3 regions of the Bacillus sp. NP247 genome follow, and region 3 is predicted to be linked to each of the others. Evidence: riboswitches for the same ligand, from Rfam matches in the RefSeq annotation. Region 3 holds a riboswitch; each other region holds the start of a gene.
What was found. A riboswitch is a leader RNA that binds a small molecule or an ion and turns the genes downstream of it on or off. The one in region 3 is predicted to bind S-adenosylmethionine.

Region 1 (3,261 bases), 1.6 Mb from region 3:
AATATCGGCATGAGTTTGCGTTGCTGGATAAGTCATTAAACTTTCGACGCCGCCAAGACTTTCAGCAAATGTAATTAAGGATAAAGATTGTAAGAAAGGATTAATCCAAGTTTCATCTTGAAGGCGAAATGAAATCATACCACCTCTTCCTGGATAAAATACATCTGTCACACCATCTTCATCATTTAAATAAGCAACAATTGCATGAGCGTTTTCTTCATGCTGTTTCATGCGAAGTGCTAAAGTTTTCATCCCTCGAATTAATAGCCATGAATCAAACGGGCTTAAGACAGCACCAGAGGCATTATGATAATGAGCAAGCTCCTCGCAAAGAGATTTCCCTTTCGCAACGACAAGTCCGCTTAGTACATCGTTATGTCCGCCTAAATATTTAGTTGCGCTATGAAGGACGATATTTGCACCTTCTGTTAATGGTTGCTGTATATAAGGTGTATAGAACGTGTTGTCTACAATAAGAAGTAGTCCGTGCCTTTTCGCTACACTTGCTACACTTACGATATCAGTTACTTGCATTAATGGATTAGTCGGTGTTTCTATGAAAATAGCCTTCGTTTGAGATGTGATTGCTTGCTCAATTTGTTTAATAGATTGTGTATCTACGTATCTACATCGAATATTCCACTTGTCTTCATGTTCGGAAAATAGACGATATGTTCCTCCGTATAAGTCTTCAGATACGATAAGTTCATCTCCGGAACGGAATAGTGAAAGGACAAGGAGAACAGCGGCCATTCCTGAGCTACAGGCATACCCTTGCTCACCGCTTTCTAAATCTGCAATTGCCTGTTCTAAAAGACCGCGAGTCGGATTTCCAGTTCTTGAATAGTCAAAGCCAGTAGATTTACCAATTCCTTCGTGACGATAAGCAGTTGAGAAATAAACAGGTGGATTAACAGTTCCTGTTGTAGCTTCGCTACGGTTCCCGATTTGTGCTAGTTTTGTTTCGATTGTTGACATGTGAAAATTCCCCCTTTTAAAGTGAAAGACTAAGTGAATTTAAAATAAAAAAAGCCTTCTAAGAAGAAGGCTTTCGGATTGAATAGAGTCTTCTTCTCATCTGTCAAATCTTTCACAATTTGCTGGAATTAGCACCTTATTAACGAATGAATGTTAATGGTTGCTGAGGCGTCATAGGGCCAGTCCCTCTACCTCTCTAGATAAGAATGTTCGTATGAAATTTTTATTATGTTTTTAACTTTACAACAAAAGATAATTGAATTGCAACTTTATTTTAAATAATTTTTATTTTTCCGCAAGTGTCATTGACTTTTATTTTAGTGCATGCTAAATTTATAAAAAATTAACAAACATTGTTAAAAGGGGAACGTATTTCCTTTTAACTACATAAATAAAATAATAAAGACAAACTCTTATTGAGAGCGGTGGAGGGAAAGGCCCTGTGAAACCCGGCAACCTTCAAACTAAATGTTTGAAACGGTGCTAAAACCTGCAAAACGTGTGTTTTGCATAATAAGAGGAGGAACAATTATGTCCCCCTCTTCAAAGTGAAGAGGGGGTTTTTATATTGATAGAAATGAGGGAGATTCGTGAAATTACTAGATTTATTATCAAAAGGAATTGTAATAGGTGATGGAGCAGTTGGAACTTTATTACATTCACATGGTTTACAAAGTAGTTTTGAAGAATTGAATTTGTCTGATCCAGACTTAATTATATCGATCCATAAACAATATGTAGCTGCTGGAGCGGATGTTATTCAAACGAATACGTATGGTGCGAATGAAGCGAAACTCCGCATGTATGGTCTAGAAAATCAAGTCGCCCAAATTAATAAAGCGGCAGTGAATATTGCGAAAGCATCAATAACAGAGCGGAATGCAATTTTAGGGACAATTGGAGGTATGAAACATATTGGTGCTGTTACAACGACTGATATAGAGAGAGAATTTATGCTACTTGAACAGGCAGGTGCTTTACTAGAAGAACAGGTTGATGGATTACTATTAGAAACTTTTTATGATGAATTTGAATTATTGCATGCCGTTAAAGTGTTGCGTAAACAAACGAATATTCCGATTGTTGCTCAGTTAGCGTTACATGAGGCAGGTACGACTCAAAATGGGAATGATGTCAATGAAATATTAAAACAGCTTTTAGATTACGGTGCCAATGTTGTTGGATTGAACTGTCAACTAGGGCCACTTCATATGACGGAAGCTTTCAAAATGATATCGATTCCTCAAAATGGCTATTTATCAGCATATCCGAATGCAGGTCTCCCAAATTATGTGGAGGGGCGCTACGTATATGAGGGAAGTCCAGCGTATTTTGAAGAGATGACACCAAACTTTATTGAACAAGGTATTCGTTTATTAGGTGGTTGTTGTGGTACTACCCCGGAACATATTGAAGGAATGAAACGTGCTATTGCAAATGTTGCACCTGTAATAGCAAAAGAGACGATTCAAAGGCCTAAAGTGGTCCATACACATGAGAAGCGTTCGAGAGCTCATGTTACTCTCGCAGAAAAGGCAAAGAAACAAACGACAGTTGTAGTGGAATTAGATCCACCGAAAACGTTAGACACGCAGCGTTTTTTTGAAGGGGCAAGAGCACTGAAAAGGGCTGGAGCGGATGCTATTACTCTAGCAGATAATTCATTGGCATCGCCTCGCGTTTCTAATATGGCTATGGGTGCATTATTAACGAAGCACGATATTCCAGTATTGACGCATTTAACGTGTAGAGACCATAACGTCATTGGATTACAATCTCATTTGCTAGGGTTATCAGTGTTAGGTATGGAGGAAGTGCTAGCTTTAACTGGTGATCCAGCGCGTGTTGGTGATTTTCCAGGTGCAACTTCTGTATATGATTTGTCCTCTATTGAGCTCATTAAAATGATTAAAGAAATGAACGATGGGCGTTCCATTTTAGGAAAATCAATTGGTCCAGCAACAAGGTTTTCAGTGGGAGGCGCCTTTAATCCGCATGTAAGGCATTTAAAAGCAGCGGTTAAGCGAATGGAGCGAAAAATAGATGCTGGAGCGGAGTATTTCTTAACTCAGCCAATTTACGATATAGCGTTAATTGAAGAAGTGTATGAAGCGACAAAGCATTTGGAACAACCTATCTTTATTGGAATTATGCCATTAATAAGTAAGCGGAATGCAGATTTTCTTCATTTTGAAGTGCCGGGTATTACGCTCCCTGAAGAGATAAGACAAAGAATGGATAGACATGAAACGAAAGAGGCAGCCATAGAGGAAGGGATTCGTA
Region 2 (3,261 bases), 890 kb from region 3:
CGTTAGAAGCACCAACAACTAGTTTCTCTTCATCTTTATCTTTCCCGCCACAAGCAGCTAACCCAAAAATTGAAGTTGAAATAAGTGCTGTAAGTAATAATTTTTTCATTTGAAATATCCCCCTGTTTTCACTATCTTTTATCTATTCGAGTCGTTACACTATCACCAATCCACTGAATTAAAAATACAACGAGTAATACACAAATTGTCGCAACGATTGTTACATCGTTATTTCCACGCTGGAATCCTTCTAAGTAAGCAAGTGTTCCAAGACCACCAGCACCAACAACACCTGCCATTGCTGTATAGCCTACTAAAGCAATTGTCGTAACCGTAATACCAGATACTAACGCTGGTAACGATTCTGGAATTAACACTTTCAAAATAATTGTGCTTGTTTTTGCTCCCATTGCTTTTGAAGCTTCAATTACACCTTTATCAATTTCACGAAGTGCGATTTCAACCATTCTCGCGTAAAACGGTGCTGCGCCAATAATTAAAGCTGGCAGTGCTGCACTCGCTCCAAGAATTGTTCCAAGAAGGATTTTTGTGAATGGGATTAATAAAATAATTAAAATGATGAACGGTATAGAACGGAAAATGTTTACGAATGCTCCAATCACCGTATTAATCGCTTTATTTTCCCATAAATTATCTTTCGCTGTCATAAAGAGTAATAGTCCTAAAATAAGTCCTAACACAAATGTGGCAAGCGCTGCGATTGCCGTCATATATAACGTTTCACCAGTTGCTTCTAACATTTGATTCCAATCAATATTTGCGATTAACTTATCCATGTGCAATCACCTCCAGCTCTACTTGATCTTGATGAATTCCTTCTATCGCTTGCTGGATCGCTGTTTCCTCACCATTTAAATGAACGACTAAACTTCCGTAAGAACCGTTATTCGTTTGTGCGATATTTCCTTGCAAAATGCTAACTTCTATATCGCTGCGTTGCATTAATCTTTGAAGTACTGGTCTTTCTACAGCCTCACCGACAAACTGCAAGCGAACTACTTTTCCATCTGGGTATTTTTCAATTAAACTTTCAATCGTTTCATTTGTATCTTCAGAATCCGTTAACTGCTGTACAAATCGTTTTGTAATGTCTTGCTGCGGATTACGGAATACGTCAAGTACTGGACCTGTTTCTACAATCTTCCCTTTCTCCATTACCGCCACTCGATTACAAATCTTCCGAATCACGTGCATCTCATGTGTAATTAATACAATTGTTAAGTTGAGACGCTTATTAATGTCTAATAATAAATCTAAAATTTGATCCGTCGTTTCTGGATCAAGAGCTGACGTTGCTTCATCACATAAAAGTACTTGTGGATTATTTGCTAGCGCTCTTGCAATCCCAACGCGCTGCTTTTGCCCACCACTTAGCTGAGATGGGTACGCGTCTCCTCTTCCCTCTAATCCAACAAGATGAATTAACTCATCGACACGTTTTCTTCTCTCCGCCTTATCGACACCTGCAATTTCAAGTGGGAATGCGATATTTTCACGCACAGTTCTTGACCAAAGTAAGTTGAAATGCTGAAAAATCATTCCGATTTCTTGTCTTGCCTTACGAAGTTCATTTCCAGTAATCGCTGAAATGACACGATTCGCAATTGTAATTTGGCCAGAAGTTGGTTTCTCTAACTGATTAAACAATCTGATTAAAGAACTTTTCCCAGCGCCACTATATCCGATAACACCAAATATTTCGCCTTTCTCTATTTGTAAGTTGGCGTTATCTACAGCAGTGACATCACCGCTTTTTGCCTTATATATCTTCTTTACATTCTCTAATAGAATCATGATGTTCACCCCTTTTTTAAATAAAAAGCGCAAGCGGCTCGTTTAGAACAAAAGGGCGTTGGAATCCCAGACGTAGAGGCGCTTTTTGCCTCATAGGAAGGGATGAAACGACCGACTGTTCTAGCCGCTGGAGCTGGATTTCTTAAAAGTTTTGGATAGACTCCACAATTTTTTTATTTCTGATGCGTGTAGTCCATCGGTATAGCTCCTCTTATTATTTGAATGTCCTCCGCATTCAAACAACAAAAAACCTTTCCGCTTCTAGAGAAGCAGAAAGGTTTATATGCGTATATAACAACATTATCCCTCTCTCTCATCTCTCAAAGCATTTGCTTTGCAGGAATTGGCACCATTTCAACATAAGTTGACGGTTGCCGGGCTTCACAGGGCACAGTCCCTCCACCTCTCTTAATAAGAGAAATCAGATTAAATTTTCGTCTGATTTAAAATTTATGAAATTGTCTATATTTTATGAATTGAATTGTATCAATATCCACACGCTGTGTCAACAGAAATTTTCGCAAAAAAAGAAACTTCAGAATTTTAAGCTCCGACTGACATCGGTTTACATATATGAAACATCGATTCAACTAATAACATCGTGCGATACGTTCCAGAATATTGTACCCGTCCATCACTCATTAACGTTTGCAACCTCATATTTCCAGTCACTAATTTTTGTACATCCTCTTCCTCTAAACAAACGATTTGTTCCGTTCCTCTCGCCTCTTTCAAAAGTTCTATATAATCTCTTGAAATTTGTAACGAACAGCATTCATCTCCAAAACGAAAATTAACAGTTCTTTCTCCTTGCCTTAAAAGCGGTTCTAAATGATATTGACCATTAGCGTAATTTACAAATGATTGAAGCAAAGAATATAATTTCATCCTAAATCACATCCCTCATATCACTTTCTATTACATACCATTCCCTCTTATTAAAGCGCAATCCTGTTACTTTCGCTCGACAAATACTGTATCTATCACGCATGTCGACATATTTCCCAAGAAATATGTCGAGGCGGCAAAAACTTTGCCGCCTACTTTAATTCCGTATATAAATATTCAACCGAATGAAATGCATATATTTTCTTCATCAGTGTCCCATTTTCAAAAATAAGTAAACACGGTACACTTTCTATCCCATACTCTTTCGCTAAATGCGGGGCATAATTTAAATCTAACATCCCAATTTTCAAATCTTCAATCGTCATCTCAACGACCGTTAACATCTTCTTTGCTAATTGGCATGTTCCACACATTGGTGTATACACATATAACACTGTTTTTTCTTCATTTCCTATTAGGGCTGTAGCTTCGGCACCTGTCCAATCAATCACTTCTATCATTCCTTACCGTAAATATTCTGTATAAACGTCAATGTCAGCTCCCCATAATACATTTGCTAAATGTGAAGAAGGTGCAGTCGCCACCTCGCGATACGAG
Region 3 (3,261 bases):
GAAAAATCCATAGCAGCAATATAAATTCGTTCTAATTTATCACGAACTGATTTTGCTTTCGCTAAGAAAGACATTGCCTCATTCATTTTTGTTTTATATTGAATGGAGACGTCACGGATTTCTGTAGCATACTTCTCATCCGTCCCCGGTGTCACAATAAGGGCATACATATCTATAATTTCATCACCCACGCGACTTGGAAAATATTCATGTGGCGCAGTACTATCAAAAATTGCAAATCCTAATTCTCTTACGATAACCATATCAAGACTATTCGGGTCAAATCCACAATGGTATACTTCCACTTCAAACCCTTTTTCTTCTGCTACCTTAGCTAATTTTTTGAGCATTGTTGATTTCCCAGAACCTGGGCGTCCCTTAATAAAATAGCGATGTGGTAGATCCTCTGTTAAATTAGGAACAAAATCAACTGCTCCTTTCGGTGTAGCTGCTCCTAAGAAACGATGTTTCACAAGCGATTGTTTCCCCTTTTTATCTACAAATAACTTCTGAATCAGCTCATCTGTTAGTTCATTTGCTTTATTAAAATCGATATTATTAATATATATTTTCTCCCACTCATCATGTATAGCTAACGCCTCTTTAAAACATGCGTAAGCAGATTGAAAAGCCTTACTCGCTTCTGATACAAATCGTTCAATTTCTAACTTCTGCTTTCTTAATTTATTCGAGTCCCAGGCAACCCCTAAATTTATATACTCTTCGACAACTCCTGGCATTTTCGGCTCAATAACGTGTGGCGATGTCCCATCGACAATTCCTACATTTAACTTCGGAATAATTACACCGTCAACCGACTTATTGTCAGAAGAACAATGTAAAAATTCAATATTATATCCTTTTCCAGCCCATTCACGCCCAATGGCTTTTATTAAAGAGGACTTCCCTGTTCCTGGACCGCCTTTTAAAATAAACAACCTATCTAGCCCCTTTAAACTCTCTTCATACAAGCTATAAAATCCTCTAGCTGTATTTCCACCAGCAAAATAGTTCAATACATTCCCTGTCACTGCACCCACCCCTTCGCAGCAGTCTACTTACATAAGCTACAATATGCGAGCAACTTTGTTTGGGTGAATACCTATTTTGTATTGCACCGGAAAAGGAAATGAATTACAATTTAAATATCAAAAAATTACAAATTTTAAACTGAATATACCTTTATCAAGAGAGGCAGAGGGACCGACCCTTTGAAGCCCAGCAACCTCAGTTTATAAAAACTGAATAGGTGCTAATTCCTGCAAAATGCTTTGCATTTTGGAAGATAAAGCTTAGCTACTGTATGTAAAGCTCACCTTTCTTGATTATGGAAGATGAGCTTTTTATTATTTTAAAACATATATTGGAGGTATTTAGAATGAAAGTAATTGACCTATCACAAACGTTTGAAAACAATATGTCTCAATTTCCTGGAACACCTAAAATCCAACTAGAAGCAATTACAAGTGTTGAAGAAACAGGATATCAAGTTACAGATTTTCATTCTGTCGTTCATGTTGGCACTCATTGCGATGCCCCTGCACATTTCATCTCTGGTGCAACAACAATTGATAAATTACCTCTCGACCAATTTGTAGGCGAAGCAGTTCTAATCGATGTAACACATGTTCAAGGACGAAAATTACCTAAGGAAGTATTAAATAATACCGACATAAAGGAAGGAGATATTGTTATTTTCCATTCCAATTTATCTAATAAATGGAACACAGAAGCTTATGCGAAAGAAGCATTTTATCTTTCTGAAGAATTAGCTGAAGAACTAGTTAATTTAAAAATAAAATCTATCGGTTTAGATTTCATTTCTCCTGATGAGGTAACGACAGAAACATCACCTATCCATCACATATTGCTAGGGAATAACATTTATTTAATTGAAAACTTAACAAATCTAGATGCCATTAAAACGAAGCGTTTCTTTTTCTCAGCAGCACCTTTAAAAATTAAAAATAGTGATGGTGCTTTCGCAAGAGCATTTGCCGTTATTTTTTAAAATAAGAACTACTTGAGGACAACAAAAAAGCAAAGATCACTTCTGACCTTTGCTTTTATATTTTTTATTTAAGTTAAAAAAGAATTGTTCCACCCTTGGGCGTACCCAAGCTAAATAATCTTTATCTTTCTTCTTTGTACAAGCTATTTCTTCTCCATCTACCATCTCGACAAGTTCCAGCTCTAACAGTTGCCTCGTAAATGCTACCATATTTACTTCTTCTGCTGGATATTCTTCTTTTAATTTATCCTCAATTTCTCCCAATAAAAAACCGTCACGCATCATTGCTAGTGCATCAATCCAAAGTGGCGGCATTTCATATGTCTCTCCTGTAATCGTATCTTTGACAATATAGTTCTTTTGCTCTTTTCGAAATTGAATCGTGTGTAAACATACAGTCGAATTTAATGTTAATTCCATCATACCACCCCTTTCATCATATCTGCATAGAAAAAAGGATGCGCGTGCACCCCTTCTTTTCTTTTCATAACACTACCGAACCGTTACATGAGTAACCAATCTCATGTCGATATTTTCCTCCATTATAAACGAAGTATTTTATAAAAAAAACCCTTCTTGAAACATTTTATAAAATGTTTATATTTACACAAGAAGAACACTTTTCTGAAAAATAATTTCTTCTACTTCACTACACTGTCGGTAAATAAATCTCCACCTCCGTTCCTACACCCATACTACTTTGAATTGTGATACTCCCTTGATGTTCTTTAATAATTTTATATGTAATCATTAAACCAAGTCCTGTACCATTCTCCTTTGTTGTATAAAAAGCCTTTCCAATCTTCTCTAATTTCTCATTCTCTATACCAAATCCTTGATCTTCGACAGAAATACACAAATGTCCTTCCGTTTTTTGGTATGCACGGATATGAATGTCTCCACCTTCTGGCATTGATTCTATTCCGTTTTTTATAATATTTAACAACACCTGTTTTAACTCTTTATCATCGCCGTTTATAACAGGTAAATTTCCATCTACTTGCAAATAGACTTTCACTTTATATTGACTCGCATAACTTTCCATTAACTGCACAACATATAAAAGGATTCCCCCTATATTACACCATTCATAATTTATTGATTTTGGTTTTCCTAATAACATCAATTCGCTAACAAATCCGTTAATTCTCTCAATTTCTTGTAGCATTATTTCATAGCTCATCATATCTTCAGGGTTTTTTTCTTTTTGCATTTGCGTAAATCCCTTCAAAGCCGTTAATGGATTTCGG

Region 1: linked by a shared signal. The riboswitch ahead of KPL75_RS07985 (bifunctional homocysteine S-methyltransferase/methylenetetrahydrofolate reductase) and the one ahead of KPL75_RS16160 (cyclase family protein) in region 3 are both predicted to bind S-adenosylmethionine.
Region 2: linked by a shared signal. The riboswitch ahead of KPL75_RS11635 (methionine ABC transporter ATP-binding protein) and the one ahead of KPL75_RS16160 (cyclase family protein) in region 3 are both predicted to bind S-adenosylmethionine.

What each region holds. Positions count from the first base shown of each region.
Region 1 is NZ_CP076653.1:1,514,533-1,517,793, reverse strand. Features, by position in the region: gene metI (cystathionine gamma-synthase/O-acetylhomoserine thiolyase) at 1-978, opposite strand, end outside; SAM riboswitch class I at 1,072-1,185, opposite strand; SAM riboswitch class I at 1,389-1,498, shown strand; gene KPL75_RS07985 (bifunctional homocysteine S-methyltransferase/methylenetetrahydrofolate reductase) at 1,569-3,261, shown strand, end outside.
Region 2 is NZ_CP076653.1:2,180,213-2,183,473, forward strand. Features, by position in the region: gene metQ (methionine ABC transporter substrate-binding lipoprotein MetQ) at 1-109, opposite strand, end outside; gene KPL75_RS11630 (methionine ABC transporter permease) at 132-797, opposite strand; gene KPL75_RS11635 (methionine ABC transporter ATP-binding protein) at 790-1,815, opposite strand; SAM riboswitch class I at 2,126-2,233, opposite strand; gene KPL75_RS11640 (hypothetical protein) at 2,359-2,703, opposite strand; gene KPL75_RS11645 (thioredoxin family protein) at 2,856-3,164, opposite strand; gene KPL75_RS11650 (toprim domain-containing protein) at 3,168-3,261, opposite strand, start outside.
Region 3 is NZ_CP076653.1:3,067,354-3,070,614, reverse strand. Features, by position in the region: gene KPL75_RS16165 (PRK06851 family protein) at 1-1,031, opposite strand, end outside; SAM riboswitch class I at 1,180-1,292, shown strand; gene KPL75_RS16160 (cyclase family protein) at 1,379-2,011, shown strand; gene KPL75_RS16155 (hypothetical protein) at 2,048-2,431, opposite strand; gene KPL75_RS16150 (ATP-binding protein) at 2,661-3,261, opposite strand, start outside.